One region of the Pelosinus sp. IPA-1 genome, then DNA from elsewhere that is predicted to be linked to it. Evidence: riboswitches for the same ligand, from Rfam matches in the RefSeq annotation. Region 1 holds a riboswitch; each other region holds the start of a gene.
The links. Region 1 has a riboswitch for cyclic di-GMP ahead of QSJ81_RS13660 (methyl-accepting chemotaxis protein). Riboswitches for the same ligand answer to the same signal wherever they lie in the genome.
Positions count from the first base shown of each region.

Region 1 (5,402 bases):
CCCTCAAAAATGCCGGAGTAGGAAGAGGAAATTAAAACAATAAGAGCAACTTTCAGCATAGAATATAGGCCGCCACCCTGAATGATATTGGCAAAGAAGCCGCCATGTTCCATCGTGTAGCCTGTCATAATGTAAGTTGCCATTTGTGAAAAGGATAGATGTTGAACAAAAAGGCCAATCAAGATACCAGAAAGTATGCTGATGCCCATTGATAATTTTACATCAATGCGAAAGGCGGCTAAAAGGAGTATAATGGCAGCGGGAAATAAGGTAATTATGCTTATATCAAAAGATTTCAATATCTCGTCTGTCATTTGCGTGTCATAGAAGGACAGAGGATTCGCATTTGATAAGTAGGTATAACCTATAATTGAAAGGATAAATGGTAAAATCGAAGTTTTCATCATATTGTTTATATTTATATACAGCTTAGTATCTGTTAAAGATGCTATAAGATTAGCGCTCGAAGACATAGGAGAGCAGCGATCACCAAAATAGGCTCCTGCGATAATGGCACCTGCCGTCATGTTGATATCAACATTACCCCCTTTAGCTAATACCATGAGCACTACACCGATGGTTCCAACCGTGCCAAATGAGGTTCCAAGTAGAAAGGATACTAGACAGCAGAGTAAGAAGGCGGATAGTATGAAGTATTTTGCACTGACAAAGGCAATTGCATAATACACGATAAAGGAGATCGTGCCACTGGCTCGCCAAACAGCTGTTATTGCGCCGATCAGTACAAAAATTTTGATTACGATAAGGGACTTTTTTGAACCAATCATCATCATGTTAAATAAATTTGTTAGGGTATAACCTCGACGTAACGAAAGTAAGGAAAAACCTAGAAGCCCCAAAAGCAAAGAATAAATAATAGAAATATCATGATAAATGCTGAAAAGCAGAGAACTAAAAAAAAGAATAAAGACGATTATAGTGTCCAAAGTCATCACTTCTTCCATGAGTATTTAATAAGATTGATAAGATACTAAGACATCTCAAATCTTATAGTGTATGTGCCCCCCAAGTCAAGGCTGAAAAATGACTCTTAACGTTGTATTTTGGCATTATTTGACGAATTTGGCTATTGGGTGTACAATGAACAATATTAAAAAGGAAATATTGGCAAACCAATTGAAAAATTGGGACGCAAAGCTATGGGTCTAAAGACGAGTTGTCTATGATTGCCAGGTTGCTAGTGAATCATAATTAATTATGATGAGTTAATTAGCACTTGCTTTGGGCAGGTGCTATTTTTATTTGGGAGAGAGGTAGAGTTTCAAGGTAGGTAGCTAGCAATTTGGGCAAGAAGTGAAAAATGAGGCGGAGGAGAATTTTTTTATGAATTTGCTTAAATGGATGGGAAAAAGTATTCAGGTAAAGGTTACTGCTGTTTTAGTGATTGGCTTATTACTTACATTGAGTATTCTAGGAGTATGTAATTTTTACAATGCAAAAAGCATATTAGTTTCCGATGTTGAGGAGGATCTTATCCACCGAGCAAGTGCTTATGCTGAAGATATTGGAACGTGGAAAAGCACTCGTGAAATCGAGGTTTCCATATTAGCAACGAATCAAAGTGTTGTGAACGGAGATACGCAAGGTGCACTTACTTATTTAAAAGAAGAGATCAAGCGTAATCCGATTTATTCACGGTTTTGGCTTGTAGATGCAAAGGGGCAATCCATTCATACATCGGGTGATCGAACGAATATCGCTGATCGTGACTATTTTAAACAGGTCATGTCAACTGGCAAAGTGGTAACTACCGATCCTATTATTTCTAAGGCGGATGGCAAAATGGTAGTATCTGTTGTTGCTCCGATCAAAAAGAATAACCAGATTATAGGTGCTCTAGGCGGTACAGTCCCTATTGATGCTCTCATTTCGCGTGTTAATGAAATTAAGGTTGCACAAAGTGGTTATGCTTATGTTATTCAAGGTGACGGACTCATCATTATTCATCCTGATAAAGAACAAGTCATGAAGACCAATATATTAAAGGATCCTAATGGAAATAATCAACTTAAAGCTGTAATAAATAAAATGGTAAACGGTGAAACTGGAACTGGTAATTACGTAGACGGGGGCATTTCAAAGTATGTAGCTTACGCTCCTGTTCCTGGGACTCAATGGAGTTTAGGGATTAATGCTCCAGAGAAAGAGATTTTTGTAAAGTTAACTCCATTTTTAAGGTCCTCCCTTATTACAATCGGTTTGATTCTTATTGCTGCTTGTGGTTTTGGTATTCTAATTTCAAGGCGTTTAACGAAACCCATTATACGCTTGAATCAAGCGATCGAAAAAATGGCGGAAGGTGACTTAACTTCACAAGTGGCTGTTATTGGTGGGGCGACAACACAGAGTGTCGCGGGTAAAGACGAGTTAGATGCAATGGGAATTTATTTTGATACTATGGTGAAAAAAATACGCGGTTTGGTTCAACAAATTGCTACCTCAGCAGAACAGGTTGCAGCATCTTCTGAGGAACTTACGGCAAGTGCAGAACAATCTTCTATAGCTGCCAATCAAGTAGCTGAAACGATAACGGAAGTGGCTTCAGGCAGTGCTTCCCAAATGCAAGCAGTCGATGCTGCTACGGATGTTGTTGAAAAAATGTCTGCTAGTATACAGCAGGTAGCTGCTCATTCTGAAAATGTAGCAGCCACTGCCGAGAAGACTGCACTTGCTGCCCGAAATGGTGGTAAGGCAATCGAAGATACTACAAAACAGATGGAAAATATCGAAAAAACAGTAACAAATTCAGCCCAGGTTGTTGAAAAACTTGGCGATCGTTCCAAAGAGATCGGTCAAATTGTTGATACGATTGCTGGAATTGCCGGCCAAACAAATCTCCTTGCATTAAATGCCGCTATCGAAGCCGCACGTGCTGGCGAGCAGGGCAGAGGGTTTGCTGTGGTAGCGGAAGAAGTTCGTAAACTAGCTGAACAATCCGAGGACGCAGCAAAGCATATTGCAGTACTCATTGGTGAAATTCAAGGGGATACAGAAATCGCGGTTAATGTAATGTCTGAGGGGACGAAAGAAGTCAAGCGAGGTTCAGAAGTAGTTCATATAGCAGGCAAAGCCTTCAGGGAAATCTTGAATTTAATTGAGCAAGTTTCCGATCAAATCCGGGATATCTCTGCTGCCATTCAACAGGTAGCAGGTGGGAGCGAACAAATTGTTTCCTCAATTAAGGAAATCGACAGAATTAGTGGTGCGACAGCAGGATATACGCAAACTGTTTCAGCATCAACTGAGGAACAGTCTGCTTCGATGGAAGAGATCGCCGCTTCCAGTGAAGCCTTAGCGAAAATGTCTGAAGAACTTCGATCCATTATAGCCCAATTTAAAGTATAAATAACTCTCTGGAAAAGCCGCTTAAAACGATACGTTTTAAGCGGCTTTTGGCTATCTTAAAAGAAAATGTTATTTTCCCTAATAGGTTTTCTTGACCTCGATTTTATAGTTTTTAAGTTTGCGATAAAGTGTACTTCGATCCATACCTAAGAATCTAGCTGCTTGGGTTATATTCGAATTATATTGTGCTAATGCAGAAATAATGCGATCTTCCTCTGATAGTAAAGGCGCCTCAAGTGTATCATTAGCAAGCTCTAGAGCGGATTCTCTGTCGTCCCAATACTTTTGGAGTACTATCTCAGTAATGATTTTTTCATTTGCTATTACGACAAGTCTTTCAATAAAAAACTTTAGTTCTCTAACATTTCCTGGCCAAAAGTAGTTCGCTAGATAGTCGTAGCCTGAGGACGTAATTTCCAGTTGTTTAAGGTACTTTCTTTGATCGTGTTGCAAAAAGTGTTGTGCGAGATATTTTACATCCGTGCTTCGATTGCGTAATGGCGGCAGCGTCATTGTTAGCACTTTAAGTCTGTAAAAAAGGTCCTGCCGGAAATTCCCTTCTTTAATAAGTTCTGCTAAATTTTTATTAGTAGCGGCAATGATCCTTATGTCTACAGGAATATATTTGTCATCTCCTAGGCGCATGACCTGCTTTTCCTGCAATACCCGTAGTAATCGGCTTTGCCCGTATTTGTCCATTTCTGAAATTTCATCAAGAAATATGGTGCCTCTATGAGCCATTTCAAATAAACCTGGCTTTCCTTTTTTGACTGCTCCTGTAAATGCTCCTTCGACATAACCAAAGAGTTCGCTTTCAAGCAAACTTTGTGGTAAGGCGGCACAGTTGATGGCAACAAAAGGTCCATTCTTTCTAGGGCTTGCGTTGTGAATACTTTGGGCAAATAATTCCTTGCCCGTGCCTGATTCACCAGAGATTAATACAGTGGCATCAATAGAAGATATTTCCTGGGCAATTCGTTTGCTTTCAATAATTTGAGAGGATACTCCCAAGATATCACCAAAGTTATATTTGGCAACGAATTTCCTAGCGATTACTTCATTGCGAATTCTAAGCTCCATTTCTTGAATACGTGTAATATCTTGGAAAGTAATGATGACGCCAATGATAGCTTGGTCGACAATGATAGGTGCAATGTTAAAGGTAATCCAAATAGCACCAAGTTGTATAACTTGGCCAATGGATTGTTTACCTTCTAATAGACATGTTTCAACGTTTATAAAATTGAGCAGGGAGTCTATTTTCTTGCCGAGCATATCTTTGGCAGAACGATTTAATAACCGCTCGGCTGCCCTATTAAAAACTTTAATGACTCGCTCTTGATTGATGCTAATAATACCTTCTAGGGAATAGTCCACTAATGCTTTGAATTCTTGGGCTCGTTCTTTCTCGAATTTTCGGCCTAAGGCTATTTTTTGCGCTTCAAGAAAGGCGGACCGAATGGAAAAATCTCCAGATCGTATAAGGTGAGTCTGTAAGCCTTTTTCTGCAGCTAACAGTACTGTTTTGATTCCACCCACTACAATATTGGCATCTGTTGCTGCTACTTCCGCTATTTTTGCAGGAATATCCTCGACGGTTTTCAGAGGAAAAATGACTAACTCAATAGCAAGAATCTTTGAAAGTACTTCAATGTCATTTACCATATTAGGGTAGGCTAGTATGGCAACTTTGGGGTGAGGTATCCCTGTTATCCTCTTGGAGTCATGGAAGACTTGGGCCAAATCTTGGCCAGTAATGGGAATTTCAACTACAGGGATTTTTACTTTTGATTCAATAATTAATTGAGCAGTGCCCCCTCTGGAAACAATCACATCAACATCTTCATTTTGTAGTTTCTTAGCAAGGCGAATTCCACGATTCAGCCTTGCTAAATAAAGGTCGAATTTATGTTCTAAGCCAAGCTCATGGATAATTTCTTTGCCTTGCAAAAACAATTGTTTGTCTGGAGCAATAAAGGCTATTTTAGACAAAATCGGATCACTCCCCTTAACTAAGTCTTCAGATTATATATGTT
Region 1 is NZ_BSVC01000005.1:186,597-191,998, reverse strand. It holds gene QSJ81_RS13665 (Na+/H+ antiporter NhaC family protein) at 1-947, opposite strand, end outside; cyclic di-GMP riboswitch class I at 1,118-1,203, shown strand; gene QSJ81_RS13660 (methyl-accepting chemotaxis protein) at 1,345-3,366, shown strand; gene QSJ81_RS13655 (sigma 54-interacting transcriptional regulator) at 3,445-5,358, opposite strand.

Region 2 (5,402 bases), on a different contig from region 1:
AGCTGCCAGTGGTCGTTGTGAATGTCAATCGAGCTGGCCCTGGATTAGGTGGACTGGGCCCTGCACAATCGGATTATTTTCAGTGCACCAAGGGCGGCGGCCATGGGGATTATCGATTGATTGTTTTGGCACCCTCGAAAAGTCAAGAATTATACGATTTTACCATGGAAGCTTTTGACCTAGCGGATAAATACCGGAATCCTGTACTGATTATGGCAGATGGATTTTTGGGTCAAATGATGGAACCTGTAGAAATAAAAGAACGGCCACAGGTAGAACTTCCCCCTAAAGACTGGGTTGTAGATGGCTGCCGAGGGCGAGAAAAGCGTAAGATCGTTAGTTATTCCTTAACGAATGAAATTGGGGAAGCAAATTGCCTAAGATGGCAGGCTAAATATGAAAAGATTAAAGAGACAGAGCAACGCTGGGAAGAATTTTATACTGAAGATGCAGAATATCTCATTGTAGGATACGGGACGTGCGGTCGCATTGGTAAAAGTGTAGTACTAAATGCTCGTAAAGCAGGAATTAAGCTAGGGCTTATCCGTCCAATCACTTTATGGCCCTTCCCTGAAAAGGGATTTGCACCTTATAAAGATAAGATTAAGGGAATCGTCACAGTAGAGCTTAATGCAGGACAAATGATTGAAGACGTAAAGTTGGCAATCGAATGCCGTGTGCCTGTTTATTTGTGCAATCGGCAAGGTGGAATGATGCCTTCTGAAAATGAAATACTAGAGTTTATTGGGAAAGTCTTTGATTTGTCATTGGTAAGGGAGGCATAAGAATGGAAGTTGTATTTAAAAGAACAACAGGCTTAACCGGAATCCCCTTTCATTACTGCCCAGGGTGTACCCATGGAATTATTCATCGTATCATTGGGGAAGTAATGGAGGAACTAGGTATTATTGAAGACACAATTGGTGTAGCCCCTGTAGGGTGTGCTGGATTTTCCTTAGACTTCTTTAGTTGTGACTTTGTGGGAGCAGCCCATGGACGGGCTCAAGCTGTGGCTACTGGGATAAAACGCTCTCTACCGGATAAAATGGTATTTACTTACCAAGGGGATGGAGATATTGCTGCTATTGGTACTGCTCATGCTATACATGTGGCAGCCCGGGGTGAAAAGATTACATCTATTATGGTAAATAACGCAGTATTTGGCATGACAGGTGGACAAATGGCTCCAACTACACTTCCGGGTCAAGTTACGACTACCAGCCCTTATGGGCGAGATTGCGCTTTATCTGGGTCACCAATCGATTTGCCTAAAACCGTAGCTACCTTAGAAGGGGCAGTCTATGTGGCAGCTGTATCTGTTGATTCTCCTAAAAACATTTTTGCTGCGAAAAAAGCCATAAAAAGGGCTTTTCAAGTGCAACAATTAGGACTAGGATTTTCCTTAGTTAGTATTTTATCAACCTGCCCAACAAACTGGGGCTTATCTCCTGTGGACAGTTTAAAATGGTTACAGGAAAAAATGTTACCTCTTTATCAAATGGGAGAACTTAAGGTTCCTGAGGAGGTAAAAGGGCTATGATTGATACAATTATATTATCAGGCTTCGGTGGTCAAGGTGTCATGTTTATTGGCAAAGTATTAGCATACGCAGCCATGGAAAAAGAGTTACAAGTTTGTTGGATTCCTTCCTACGGCCCTGAAATGCGGGGCGGGACTGCCAACTGTTCTGTGATAATTTCCGACGAAGAAATTCACTCACCAGTAATTGAAAAAGCAGATGTGGCGATCGTGCTCAATCAGCCTTCCTATGATAAATTTTTATCACGGATTAAACCGGGTGGTGCGATTGTTGTTAATTCTTCGATTATAGAATCTACTGCTATTCGGAATGATATTACACTTATTTCCTTGCCAGCAACAGAGATTGCCAACGAATTGGGAAAACCAGCCCTAGCTAATATGGTATGCCTGGGGGCACTTATTCCAAACTTGAAGTTACTCAATGTTAATGCCATAGAGAAAGCAATGCATGAAGTGGTAGGTAAGAAAAAGCCAGAACTCTTTGCCGTTAATATGGAGGCAATAAAAAAAGGGCTAGATCGGTAATAGCAAAAGGGCCTACTCTTTGGTTATCAAAGAGTAGGCCCTTTTACAGATCAGAAACGATATAGCATTTTTCTTATTCTTTAGGATTTTGAAATCTTGGAAATCAAAATTTGAGGGTTATCTGCTAATCGAATATCCCTAGTAGGCATATAGGGTGAGCCATCTGGATAAGAGATAAGGCGGATGACAGGTCGTTGTGGGGAAGAATTAGGGATGGAAACAACAACAGCCAAATCTCCCGTATTCAGTAAGACCTCCATGCCGGGCATATAGGTAGCTATCTTTGATAAGAAAATTCGCCCGTAAGTTTCGTCAAAACTAGTTCCGAGGCCAGAAGCAATAATGTTATATGCTTCGTCTGGTTCCATAGCCTTGCGATAAGGGCGGTGTCCAGTGATGGCTTCATAAACATCTGTTATTGTTAGTAAACGCGCATAATTGAGAATTTCTTCCCCTTGTAGTCCACGGGGATAACCTGTACCATCAACCTTTTCATGATGTTGCCAAGCCATATGAGCAACAAGACTTGAAATTTCCCATCGCTTGTTTACTAATAAATGAAATCCAGACTCTGGATGTTGCTTAATAATTCCAAATTCCTGTTCAGTCAAACGGTCAGGTTTATTGATAATTTCTTTATCTACTTCTATTTTTCCCAGATCATGAAGCAATGCACCGCAGGTAATTTCTTTGATTTGTACAATGGAAAAATCGCAAAAGCGGGCCAGTAATGCTGTGTATATGGCGCAATTTAGAGAGTGTGCTAAGGTATAATCATCATGGGTTGCAATACCCGTTAATTGAATGGCTACGGATGGTTGGAGGATTAATTCTTCTACAATATCAGAAGCAAGGCTGCAGATTGGATCCATGGCAAAATTTTCGCCCCGATTGACTTTCTCCATAGTAATACTTAATATAGCTAAAGCACGTTGTTGTGTTTCAAGGGAAAGATATTCTGGAATTTTTATATCGGCATATCGATTGTCTCTAATAAACAGGGCATTTACATCCAAATCTCGCAGTTTGTCGAGATATTCTTCAGTTAAAGTCACTCCCGAAGCCAACAATACCTGTCCCTTTTTATTTAAAAGATGTCGCGCTAATGTCATACCTGGGATAACATCGTTTAAACTGATTTGTCTCAAGATAAAAGCTCCTTTGTTGTATAAAAATCAGCATAAATTATGCTCGTGTTTCTAATCGATAAGGCTATTAGCAAAGTAAGCGTATAAAAAAAGCTTAACTGCATAATGAGCCAGTTAAGCTTATCATAATCATGCAGCGTGGCGATCATAGATCTTTAAAAAAATCCGTAGACCCTATAGCTTTGCGTCCATACTTTTCAGTATGTTTGCTAATAAAAGTTTTAATAATAGAAAACTAGGTAACTATCATTCGTGAATGGTGTCAGTTTTAAAATAATAGCATATAATTATAGCAGATTATGTCATATACTGAAGAGTATATCAGAAATTGTTAGCAGATGGAATATCTAGTCTTATTTTTCGATTTTTTTTTAGCGGTGGAATATTTTTTAGTGAAAAATCATAGTAGTAGAATAAGAGTGGGCGCTAATATCGTGGGAGGCGGCTGGAAATGCTATCACCTAGTTTAGAAGATTATTTAGAAGAATTGTATCGGTTGTCTCTAACGAATGAAATTGTTCGTGTCACTGATATAAGCCAAAAATTAGGGGTATCTTTGCCTTCTGTTAGTAAAGCCTTAGGGAAGTTAAAAGCAGACCAATATATTCATTATCAGCCATATGGTGTAATCAGCTTGACAGATTCAGGTAAAAAAATGGGAAGTTTTTTGGTTGAACGGAATAGACTATTACAAGAGTTTTTGACCTTGATTTGTGCTGATTGTGATAGCGATGCTGAGGCAGAAGCGATGGAGCATTATCTATCCCAAGGTACGATTCATTCTATCCAATTAGTAGTGAAATTTATGAAAAATCACCCAGAATGTTATCAGCTATTTTTAGAATATGTGGCTAAAAACCAAGCTGTAGAATAAAGCTTAACCAAAGCGTACCATTGGTCTTAAGTACATGAAATATATTATGCTTGCCCTGAAAAGATTAGGTACAGTAAGACTGCATTCAAGGTAAGTATCATGCAAATGATAATCCAACCCAATACATTAGTTATAGTACTATTCTTAAAACGTCCCATGATTTCCTTTTTGTTACTAATTAGCAAAAGGGGAATAATAGCACCCGGTAAAGCAAAACTTAATACGACTTGACTTGTTACAAGGGCACTCATCGGATTGATACCTGCTAAGATAATAGCCATACCAGGTAACATGGTAATGAGGCGCCTGATGCTAATAGGGATATCAAAGCCCACGAAGCCATTTAAGATAACTTCTCCAGCCATAGTGCCAACAGTAGAAGAAGATAATCCTGAGGCTAAAAGAGCGAGGCCAAAGGCTCCTGCTGCCATATTGCCCATAAGAGGCTGCAAGGTCATATAAGCTGCTTCAATACTGTCAACAGTAAGACCATTGCCTTTAAATATGGCTGCTGATACGATAACCATAGCGGCATTTACAATAAAGGCCATATTCATAGCAACGAATACATCTATTTTGGCCATCTTTAAATGATGAACACAGTCGTTTTCGTCATTTGTGCGGCGATTTTGGACCAAATGAGAGTGTAGATAAATAACGTGAGGCATAACCGTAGCTCCTAGCATGCCGACAGCTACCAGTAAGCTGTCAGCGGTGAGCATAGGAACAGCTACATGATAAGCAACTTGCCCCCATTCTGGACTAGACATAAACATTTCCCATATATAAGATATGCTTATAACGGCTACCATTGTCGTAATGATTCGTTCCACAATTTGCTGCCCATATTTTTGCATGTGGCAGATGAAGTAAGTAATAAACCCTGTAAGTATTGCAGACCAAACTAAGGGGATATTAAATAATAAGTAAAAACCGAGGACGCCTCCCAAAAACTCTGCAAGGTCGGTAGCCATAGCCGCTAAGGTTGCTATAGTCCATAAGAACCAATTCACGCCTCGTGAAAAGACATTGCCGCAGTGTACGGGCAAACTAACTCCGGTAGCAATGCCAACTTTTGCGGAGAGAATTTGGACAAAGATAGCCATCAAATTACTCCAAAGAATGACCCATAGTAAGTTATAACCAAATTGGGAACCACCACTAATATTAGTACCGAAGTTTCCTGGATCCATATATGCTACGCTGACAATAAAAGCAGGCCCGAGGTATTTTAATAGCCCTTTGGCCTTGGTTTTAATTTCTTCTCCAGGTATTAATGGCAAATTAATCGGTAAGCTGGTGATAAATTGATC
Region 2 is NZ_BSVC01000001.1:336,753-342,154, forward strand. It holds gene vorB (3-methyl-2-oxobutanoate dehydrogenase subunit VorB) at 1-785, shown strand, start outside; gene QSJ81_RS01480 (thiamine pyrophosphate-dependent enzyme) at 788-1,540, shown strand; gene QSJ81_RS01485 (2-oxoacid:ferredoxin oxidoreductase subunit gamma family protein) at 1,537-2,067, shown strand; gene QSJ81_RS01490 (HD-GYP domain-containing protein) at 2,148-3,215, opposite strand; cyclic di-GMP riboswitch class I at 3,345-3,436, opposite strand; gene QSJ81_RS01495 (metal-dependent transcriptional regulator) at 3,667-4,089, shown strand; gene QSJ81_RS01500 (Nramp family divalent metal transporter) at 4,134-5,402, opposite strand, start outside.
Region 2: linked by a shared signal. The riboswitch ahead of QSJ81_RS01490 (HD-GYP domain-containing protein) and the one ahead of QSJ81_RS13660 (methyl-accepting chemotaxis protein) in region 1 are both predicted to bind cyclic di-GMP.

Region 3 (5,402 bases), on a different contig from region 1:
ACACTGGTACGGAAGAAGTAAAGGATGGTACAAGAGTAGTTTTGGAGGCGGGGAATGCATTTAATCAGATTATCCAACTTGTAGGTGAGGTTACTACACAAGTTAAGGAAATTTCCAATGCCGCTAATCAAATTTCAATTGGGAGCCAAGATATTGTTGGCGCAGTTCGTGGGATTGATGAAGTCACCAAAGGGAATGCTCTTCAGACTCAAACTGTTTCCGCTGCAACTGAGCAGCAAACTGCATCTATGCAGGAAATTGCGGCAACTAGTCGCAGCCTTTCTCATATGGCAGAAGAATTGCAGGATGCTGTCCGTAAATTCAGAGTATAAAGAAATACTGTTACGTTTTTTACGGAATCAGAAAGTATAACACTTTCTTGATTCCAAGTAAGAACGACTAAGGCTTCTGCCTGCGTTCGAGGACTTGGCACAAGCCAAGTCTTTTCTTATAATCAATAACATTCAAAGACTAAGATGTAGGTGGCGTTTTTCACTCCACTTACATCTTAGTCTTTCTCTATCTGCAGGAATATGTAGCTAGAAGTCGAAATGTTTAAGAAACAGAACAATAGGTGTAATGAGAAAAAGATAGGAGGCTTACATATGATTTATACACGTACAGGTGATAAGGGAATGACTAGTCTGCTAGATGGTAGTCGCGTGCGGAAGAATAGCATACGCGTAGATAGTTACGGAACCATTGACGAGTTGAATTCATTATTAGGCTTTGGGAAGCATTTTATTATCAATTCAGCTATCGTAGAAAAAATCCATATTGTGCAGTTAGAGCTTTTTGCCGTCGCCGCTGAGCTAGCGGATCCTAAAGGGGAAATGTACCCTTCCAAAATCGGCGAGGCTGAAATTCTGCGTTTTGAAACTTGGATTGATGAATACGTCAAGCTTATGAATCCTGCTCCTAAATTTATAGTGCCAGGCAGCAGCCAGGCTTCTGGGATTCTACATGTAGCCCGTACTGTTTGCCGACGTGCTGAAAGGCTTATGACGTCACTAGAAGAGATAGAACCAGTAAGTTCATCTTTAATGAAATATGTAAATCGCTTGTCTGATGTATTATACACCTTTGCCCGCTTTTTGGAAGAACAGCAAGAATTGGTTAATTCATAACTAGGATTTTATGGAGTACAATAGACTGTAGCCTCACAAAATGGCATAATTTGTCTTTCGGGGCAAGCTATGCTTTATTTACGAGATTTGGAAGTACAATAACTTATAAATCAAGTTTTATTTATCTGTACAGATAGGTCCAGCACATTTTATTTTTTTATAGCAAGGAGTTTTATCATGAAACTACAACGAATTTTTTTACTCTATATTTTAATGAATGTTATTGTTTTCTTACGTTTGGATGTAGCGCCCGCCTTTGCGGCAGCTAACAATCCCCAACCGATTGATTATATAAATGGTGTAGTATTGTCGGTACAACCCCTTGAAATACCGTCTAATAAGAATATGGGGGTTAGTGGGAAAAACTTAATAACGATTCAACTTACAACAGGGCCAGAAGCTGGTAAAGAGGTGCAGAGTATCAATTATACTACCAACCAGCCATTGTTTGACATAAACCCTAGTCCTGGTGATAAAATTATTTTGGCTGTAAACGAGACACAAAGTGTAAAACAATACCATGTTGCGGATTATAATCGCCTTTTCCCTATGTATATATTAGTCGGTGTCTTTATTTTATCATTATTGTTGTTAGGGAAAAAGATTGGTGTTAAGACCTTGTTTGTTATTTGTTTTTCTGTAATTTTGATTCTTAAGGGTATGATTCCCCTTATTTTGAGTTATCATTGGAACTTTATTTTAGCTACCATGCTTGTTTGTGCAGTGATTGCTACCGTAACGCAGATTACAATTAGTGGTTGGAATGCAAAGACCTGGGGGGCAATCATTGGTACTGTAAGCGGTGTTGTTATTGCAGGGATTTTAGCAGCAATTTCGATTTCAATGATGCATTTAACAGGTTTAGATAGTGAAGAAGCTATGATGCTCAAAGTCACTACATTATCCTTTATGAACTTTCAAGAAGTTCTATTTGCAGGAATTATTTTAGGATCCCTAGGTGCTGTGATGGATGTAACGATATCGATTGCCTCTACCCAATTTGAAATTAAAAAGTCTTGTCCTCATTATGGCTTTATAGAAATATTTAAATCTGGTATAAACGTTGGACGAGATGTTATGGGAACTATGGCAAATACCTTAATTTTAGCTTATACGGGGAGTTCCTTACCTTTGATTTTTCTGATTACATCCCAAGAGAATGTGTCCTTAGTACGAGTTATGAATTTAAATATTGTTGCTACAGAAATAACGAGGGCTCTGACAGGGAGCATTGGATTGATCTGCTCCATTCCACTAACAGCTGCCATTACGGCCCTGCTTCTAAACCGAATCGACAAAAAATGATAGATTTTTATAGTACAAAAAGAATTTGGTTATATTGACATTATATGTAATATAATGTAGAATAAAGAAAATTTAGGTAATATAATATTGGGCAAACTTATCAAAAGATAAGGACGCAAAGCTATGGGTCTAAGGGATTCTATTCTATGACTGCCAAGCTGCCGGTTCAATTCGGAATTGTAATTAGCAGCAGGACATAGTGAACTGATGCTAATTTTTTTATTTTAGGAGGATTATTTTGCAACTTAAAATTAAGGGGAAAATTCTTACCATTATTTTAGTAGTTTCACTGGCTATGCTCACGGTAGGTTCGATAGGGTATTATTATACAAATGCTATGAGCAATGAAATGAAAATTATGTACAATGAAAATCTTTTGTCTATTAAAAGATTAAATGAGACTCGTCATAATTTTAGGGCAGTTCACGGAATGATTCTGGAACTTATTTTTGGTAATGTAGATAAGGGAACAGAAGATAAGTTAACAACTGAAATAAAAACATTAGCGTTAGAAACGGACAAAACTTTAACAGCCTATGAAAGTCAAAAACTAACTCCATATGAGCAAGAGAAATTTCTTAAACTAAAAGAAGCAATTGGTCAGTATCGGACAGAGCGCCAAAAAGCAATAGATCTAGCAAAACAAGGGAAAAAGCAAGAAGCCTATACATATTTTACCCAGCAGGCAGCAGGTAAACTAGAAGCGGTAAATATAACCCTCCAAGAATTGGCAAACTATATGGCGGAAAAAAGTGATAGAGCCAATCGAGAAGGGGAAGAACATGCTAGTTTTGCAGGTAAAGTCATTTTCTCACTAACAGGATTTTTTGCTTTACTAAGTATTTTACTGGGATGGAAACTATCTACTATGATTGTCAGCAGATTAGGAATTGTAGGAACTTTTTTAGCTGAAATCGCAAATGGGAATTTAGGTCTAGAAAACGTAAAAATCGCTGAGCAGGATGAAATCGGTGAAATAGGCCATGGTTTAAATAAGATGGCTGATAATCTAAAAAGAGTTGTCCGTCAGGTGATTGAATCAGCTGAACAGGTGGCAGCGTCTTCAGAAGAATTGACAGCAAGTGCGGAACAATCAGCGCAAGCTACCAATCAGGTAGCAGCTACCATTAGTGAAGTAGCCCAAGGGGCTGAATCCCAAGCTAGTGCAGTAACTACAACTACTAGCGTAGTGGAACAGTTATCCACGGGTATTGAACAAGTTGCCCTAAATGCAACGAAAATGAGAGAGGTATCCGATAGAACTTCTAAGGCAGCCCAAGATGGTGGTAAGGCAGTAAAAGCTGCAATGAATCAGATGGATATCGTGGAACAAACGGTGACCAAATCAGCTAACGTTGTTGAAAAACTAGGAGAAAGATCGAAAGAAATGGGACAAATTGTTGAGACGATTTCCGGGATTGCGGCACAAACCAATCTACTCGCCTTGAATGCAGCTATTGAGGCTGCCCGTGCAGGCGAGCATGGCAGAGGATTTGCTGTAGTTGCGGAAGAGGTACGAAAGTTAGCAGAACAGTCTCAAGAATCAGCAAAGGAAATTGCAAATTTAATTGCAGAGGCTGGTATGGATACAGAGCAGGCTGTAGACGCTATGAAAGAAGGAAGTCGCGAAGTCAATGTGGGAGCTGAAGTCGTAAACACTGCTGGGGAAGCTTTTAAAGAAATTTCTACTTTTATTGATCAATTGGCAGATCAAATTAAGGAAACTTCCGCTTCTATTGGACAAATGGCGTCCGGCAGCCAAAAGATCGTAGCATCTGTGCATGATATTGACCAAATTAGTAAAGATACGGCCAGTAGAACCCAAACTGTATCTGCAGCTACTGAGGAGCAATCGGCATCCATGGAAGAGATTGCTGCATCTAGTCAGGCATTAGCTAAGATGGCAGAAGAACTTCAAGGCGTTGTGAGAAAGTTTAGGATATAGAATAATACTAAAGGCCCTCCGTTAAGGAGGGCCTTTAGTATTAAGTTTGCGCTAGACTAGCTTTTAAAGCTCATTAGTATAACAGATGCATAGGTTCCTGAATCTGTCAATGCAATGCATGCCTAAAAGGGAAGGTTATTTCATGAAAAGTAGCGAAGTAAGAAAAAATGGATAGATTGTCAAAGTGGAAGTAATTTTCTATCATTAAAACTCATAACAGTTCAATTGAACATAATTTTTAATAGAAATAAGGTGAGATCAAATGAAAGTATTAATCATTGATGATGAAAAAAGTATTCGCACTATACTCTCAGAAATGGTACAACATTGGGGTTACGAGGTTGTTCTTGCAGCTGATGGTGAAAGTGCTTGGAAAATTTTTCAGGTTATTAATGAACCAATTATTGTGCTCCTCGATTGGGTTATGCCAGGGATAGATGGAGTTGAATTATGCAGAAGGTTAAAACAGAGTGAGAAGACAGCACATACTTACGTTATCATATTAACTGCCAAGAGAAGTGATGTCGAAGATGTGGTAATTGGCTTTGATGCTGGGGCTGATGATTTCGTGACGAAGCCGATTGATCCAAGAGAATTAAGTTGTCGCCTGTCCGTTGGCCGGCGTATTTTAACATATCAGCATGATTTAGAACAACGTAATGCTACCTTACAAGAAACGACTCGCGTGATGGAAAATGTAATGCGAGAGCTGCAAGTTGTAAATGGTAAGCTAAAAGAACTTTCCTTAGAAGATGAACTTACAGGAATTCCCAATAGGAGAAGTTTGGAGAATTATTTAGCTAGAGAATGGTGGCATGCATTACGGGAAAAAGAAGCGTTGACCTTCATTATGGTAGATGTGGATTTTTTTAAGTTTTACAATGATACCTATGGACATCCTGCGGGAGATGAATGTTTGAAAAAAGTTGCTGCTATCTTAGCTGAAAATGTGAAACGCAGCAGTGATATAATCACCCGCTATGGCGGTGAGGAGTTCGCCATAGTTCTGCATGCTACTGACTCAG
Region 3 is NZ_BSVC01000010.1:133,476-138,877, reverse strand. It holds gene QSJ81_RS22030 (methyl-accepting chemotaxis protein) at 1-332, shown strand, start outside; gene QSJ81_RS22025 (cob(I)yrinic acid a,c-diamide adenosyltransferase) at 606-1,127, shown strand; gene QSJ81_RS22020 (YibE/F family protein) at 1,305-2,432, shown strand; cyclic di-GMP riboswitch class I at 2,513-2,598, shown strand; gene QSJ81_RS22015 (methyl-accepting chemotaxis protein) at 2,671-4,377, shown strand; gene QSJ81_RS22010 (GGDEF domain-containing response regulator) at 4,640-5,402, shown strand, end outside.
Region 3: linked by a shared signal. The riboswitch ahead of QSJ81_RS22015 (methyl-accepting chemotaxis protein) and the one ahead of QSJ81_RS13660 (methyl-accepting chemotaxis protein) in region 1 are both predicted to bind cyclic di-GMP.

Region 4 (5,402 bases), on a different contig from region 1:
ATCTTATTAATTGCTGATGAGGTACAAAGTGGTTTTGGTCGTACAGGGAAAATGTTCGCCATTGAAAATTGGGGTGTGGAACCGGACTTAATGACTACGGCGAAGTCAATCGCTGCTGGTGTTCCTCTCAGTGCTGTAACAGGCAAGGCTCAGTATATGGATGCACCTGACGCTGGTAATATTGGCGGGACCTATGGTGGCAATCCTTTAGCCTGTGTGGCGGGTTTAGAGACGATAAAATTAATTGAGGAAAACAATCTCTGTAGCCGGGCATCAGAAATTGGCCACAAAACCATGAAGAGACTGGAAGCCTTACAGGAGCGATGTTGTGCTATCGGTGATGTGAGGGGGATTGGTGCGATGATTGGTATTGAACTAGTCAAAGACCGAAAAACGAAAGAACCAGCGAAAGAATTGACTGGCAAGGTAGTGAAATATTGTCTGGAACAAGGTGTAATGCTAATTAGTGCTGGTATTTTTAGTAATGTAATTCGGTTATTGATTCCTTTGGTGGTTACTGATGAACAATTAGATCGTGGACTTACGGTTTTAGAACAAAGTATCCTAAAAGCTGCTGCCGAAGAGTAATGTAGTTTAAATAAAATAGCTGCAAGCAAAGACGCTTGTCAACAATTATGAGGTTGTTGATGAGCGTCTTTTTATATAAAAAAAGGAGGCGAACAGATATGAAAGAACAATCCTTATATTTAGAAAAAGAGAACTTGAAGAAAGATCTAAAAGACAGACATATCCAGTTGATTGCTATTGGTGGTGTTATTGGCGTTGCTCTATTTATGGGGTCTGCTCAGGCTAGTAAGATGGCAGGACCAGCTCTCACGTTAGCCTATGCCCTCGGCGGTATCGTTATGTATTTTGTACTGCGTGCATTAGGTGAAGTCGCTGTAGAACATCCTGTTGCTTCATCCTTTGCTGGCTATGCCAGAGCCTTTTGCGGGCCGCTAGTTTCCTTTGTTACTGGATGGACTTATTGGTACCAATGGGTTGTCTTGGCTATGTGTGAGATTTCAGCAGTCGGCATGTATATGAAATACTGGTCACCAGATATAGAACAGTGGATTCCTGCGCTGATTTGCCTTGGTGTAATTCTCGCCATTAATTTAGTTGCAGTGAAATATTACGGCGAGTTTGAATTTTGGTTTGCGCTAATTAAAGTTGTGACTATCATAGCCATGCTGCTAGTTGGCTTTGCAATGATTCTCTTTGGTCTTGGTAACGACGGGGTGGCAATTGGTTTTTCTAATCTATGGACTCACGGAGGTTTTATGCCTTTTGGTTGGAGTGGTGTAGCCATGGCGTTGGTTATGGTAGTGTTTGCGTATTCAGGAGTTGAACTAATCGGAATTACCGCTGGTGAAGCCATTAATCCTGAGTCCTCTCTTAAATCAGCGATTGATAAGGTGTTTTGGCGAGTATTGGTTTTCTATGTTGGCTCTATGGTAGCCATTCTGTCTATTTTTCCTTATGATACGTTGCCGAAAGGCATTAGTCCCTTTGTGATGATCTTTGAAAAAGCGGGCATTCCTTATGCAGCTTCCATTATAAATGTTGTAATTTTGTCCTCGGCAGCTTCTTGCTTAAATAGTGGTATGTATGTTTGTGGACGAATGCTTTATGGATTAGCACTTAGAAATGAGGCTCCCGCATTTTTAGGGAAATTATCAGGCAGTCAAGTTCCCGCTAATGGCATTCTATTTTCTAGTGCTGTTTGCTTGATAGGTGTTTATCTAAATTATGCATCTCCAGATAGCGTATTTTATTATATGTCGGCGATCACAACAACGGGTTGTATGTGGACTTGGTCATTGATCATGTATATTCAGTTTAAATGGCGAAAAAGCCTTAGTAGTGAGCAAATTACTCAGTTAAAATATCCTATGCCTTGTTATCCATATGCTAATTATGCAGTAGGGATATTTATGCTGGCTGTAACCTTAGGTATGGGATATGACCATGATAATCTGGTAGGATTATATGTTGCACCTGTTTGGTATGGTGGTCTTTATATTGTATATAAACTATTAAAAATTGGTGAAGCCCAACAGAAAGCTGATTTGAGCATTCGTACAGAATGGTAAGTTCGGTTATCTTTGAGGATTAGGTAAAGGATTGAGCCAGGCAGGTGACTGCTTGGCTTTCCTGTTTGTCAATTCATAGAAGTAAAAAAATGGAGCACAAGTGTGCTCCATTACGAGGATACTTAAAAATTTCTAGAAATAGAATGGTTAGAGGGCGCACTTATTGCGCGAAATATTTTTTAATTCCATTATAAATTCCAAGTGCTGCTTTTTTGTCAAAAGTAGGATTAGAGAGTAGTTTTTCTTCTTGCGGATTGGAGATAAAAGCGACTTCTGTTAATATGGCTGGCATCGTTGTGTTTTTGAGAACATAAAAATCATTAGGTTGATAGCCTCTATCAGATAATTTTAGTTGGCTAACCATACTATCTTGTACTAAACTGGCAAAAGTATCGCTATTGCCGTAAAAATAAGTTGCTGTACCACTGACAGGTTCGTCAGAAGCGTCAGCATGAATGCTAACAAACAAGTCTGCACTAGCCTGGTTTGCAATTGCAACGCGAGCCTGTAGTTCGTCAATATCTGATGTTCCTTCATTGGCAACATCCTTGTCAGAGGTACGGGTCAAGATGACCTTCGCTCCTCCATCCGATAGTAACTTACCTAGATCACGAGCAATGGCCAATGTAACATTTTTTTCGGCAACATGATTAGGGCCTATAGCGCCAGTATCACTGCCACCATGACCAGGATCAACAACGATTACTTTGCCTTTCAGTGTAGAATTTTTCGTTTGGTTACTTTGAAGACCTATAAAGTTGATGATATTTTGACTCAGTGTATCAAAGGAAGCGGCACTCGCCGTAGCTGCCGGTAAGCTAGTTAGTAACATTAATAAGATTAGTAAAAGAGGCGTTTGTTTTTTCATGTAATGTTTCCTTGCTAATTTTATAGTTTTATGTGGCATTCAAATTATACTGTAATTACATTCTTCACAGCAAACGTAATATTTGCCATTCTCTATTATATTATAATGAGGCTTAAGTCCCAGAAAATTGCACCAAAGTCCTGAAATACGTTGACGAATATATGGAATAATAATATAATATAAGAAAATACTACATAGATAGACAAAAATTAACAATATTGGCAAACCTATCGAAAGATAGGGACGCAAAGCTATGGGTCTACAGTCGCTGGGCGACCAAGACTGCCAGGCCGCCATGTTAGCTTACACTACCATGTATTAGGTCAGGCTACCCCTGATCTTTTTTTGCGTTTTTTTTAGGGTGAGGCAAAGGATAGCTGTAATAACCAGGTAACGATACATGATTGCAAGTTGATATTACTTGCCGATGAAAGGATGAAAATATGAAAGTACTTATTGTCGATGATGCCGTCTTTATTAGGTTAACACTAAAAATGATGTTGGAAAAAAACGGTTACCAAGTTGTGGGCGAAGCTGCAAATGGTGCAGAAGCAATCCTAAAATACAATGAACTTAAACCTGATCTGGTTACAATGGATATAACAATGCCCCAAATGGATGGTATAACGGCTTTGAAGGCGATAAAAAAGATGGATTCTAGTGCGAAAGTCGTTATGATATCGGCTATGGGGCAAGAAGCGACTGTAAAAGATGCCATCGTGTCTGGTGCTAATGGATTTATCGTAAAACCGTTTGTTGAAGAACAGGTCATTCGAGGGCTAAGCAAGTTTAAATAAAAAGACTAGATTTTGAAAAAAGCTATGTAGTACCGTACTTCCAGTATCTGCAGTAATTTGTGAGGGTGATTGAAATTGGCCAATAATGATAGCAAAGCCCCAATGCTTGACCTCTTTGTATTTGAAACAAACCAGCTGTTAGAACAGCTTGAACGCCTTATTTTAGATAGTGAAAAGTCCGGGGGCTTAGAAGTCGTCATCAATGAAGTATTTAGAATTATGCATACCCTAAAGGGTTCGGCTGCTATGATGATGTTCAATGATATTTCTTCCGTAGCCCACTCTTTAGAGGATGTTTTCTTTTATATTCGCGAGACAAAGCCTCAAAGTGTAGATTATTCGGAACTGACAGATCTAGTTTTAAATGCCGTAGATTTCATTAAGGGTGAAGTAGCTAAGGTGGAAAACGGGGCAGATGCAACAGGTGATTCCTATGTTGTCTGCGAGAAAAGCAGGGAGTTTTTGTCCAGTTTAAAGGAAGGTCATCCCAAACTGACTGATACTACGAATTTTGATATTGATGATTCAACTATCCATTCTTTAACGGATGTATCTGATACATCAAAGGGTGAGGGGGAAATCAGATATGAAGCCAGGATCTTTTTTGACGAAGATTGCGGCATGGAAAATATAAGAGCCTTTACCCTAATTCATGAGCTTAGTGAACTTGCCGAGAACATTGTACATTCACCAATGGATATTTTAGAAAACGATGCTACATCGGAAGTTATCAAAAATGAAGGATTCCAGATAACATTTTCGACACAAAAATCTTTGGAAATAGTGCAAGAATTTTTCTGCAACACAATGTTTCTAAAAGAGTTCAACTTAAATGTAGTGGCGGATGACAGTGTCAAAAAAGCACAGCAGAAAAAAGTAATAGTCTTAGATGACCCAATTCCAGATGAGCCCGTGAATGCTGCTGGCAAGGAAATGGAGCAGCAAACGGAAGGGGCACAAAGTTTTATTAGTGTAAATGTGTCAAAGATGGATATCCTTATGGATTTAGTGGGAGAGCTTGTTATTGCTGAGGCAATGGTAACTCAAAATCCTGAACTGCAAGGACTGAGGCTCGATAAGTTCTATAAGTCGGCTCGCCAATTAAGAAAAATTACTAGCGAACTTCAAGATACGGTCATGTCCATACGTATGGTGCCATTATCAGCAACTTTTCATAAGATGAATCGCATTGTCAGAGATATGGTGCGAAAGCTTGATAAAGAAGCGCAGTTAGAGATTATCGGAGAGCAGACAGAAGTAGATAAAAATATCATAGAAAGTATATCAGATCCCTTAATGCACCTAATTCGTAATGCTGTGGACCATGGCATTGAACCTGCTCAAGAAAGAATAACCCAAGGGAAACCGAAAGTGGGCAAGATTCGTCTAGAGGCAAAAAGTGCCGGTGGTGATGTTTTGATTACGATACAAGATGATGGTGGAGGGTTAAACAAAGAAAAGATTCTTAAAAAAGCTTGGGAACGCGGTTTAATTGAAAAGGAAGAGACTTCTTTAAGCGATAACCAGATCTATTCTTTTATTTTACAGCCTGGCTTTTCTACCAATGACACTGTGACAGAATTCTCTGGTCGTGGTGTTGGCATGGACGTCGTAGCCAAGAATATTGAAAAAATAGGTGGT
Region 4 is NZ_BSVC01000001.1:153,615-159,016, forward strand. It holds gene gabT (4-aminobutyrate--2-oxoglutarate transaminase) at 1-588, shown strand, start outside; gene QSJ81_RS00655 (amino acid permease) at 687-2,096, shown strand; gene QSJ81_RS00660 (N-acetylmuramoyl-L-alanine amidase family protein) at 2,257-2,964, opposite strand; cyclic di-GMP riboswitch class I at 3,175-3,262, shown strand; gene QSJ81_RS00665 (response regulator) at 3,408-3,761, shown strand; gene QSJ81_RS00670 (chemotaxis protein CheW) at 3,837-5,402, shown strand, end outside.
Region 4: linked by a shared signal. The riboswitch ahead of QSJ81_RS00665 (response regulator) and the one ahead of QSJ81_RS13660 (methyl-accepting chemotaxis protein) in region 1 are both predicted to bind cyclic di-GMP.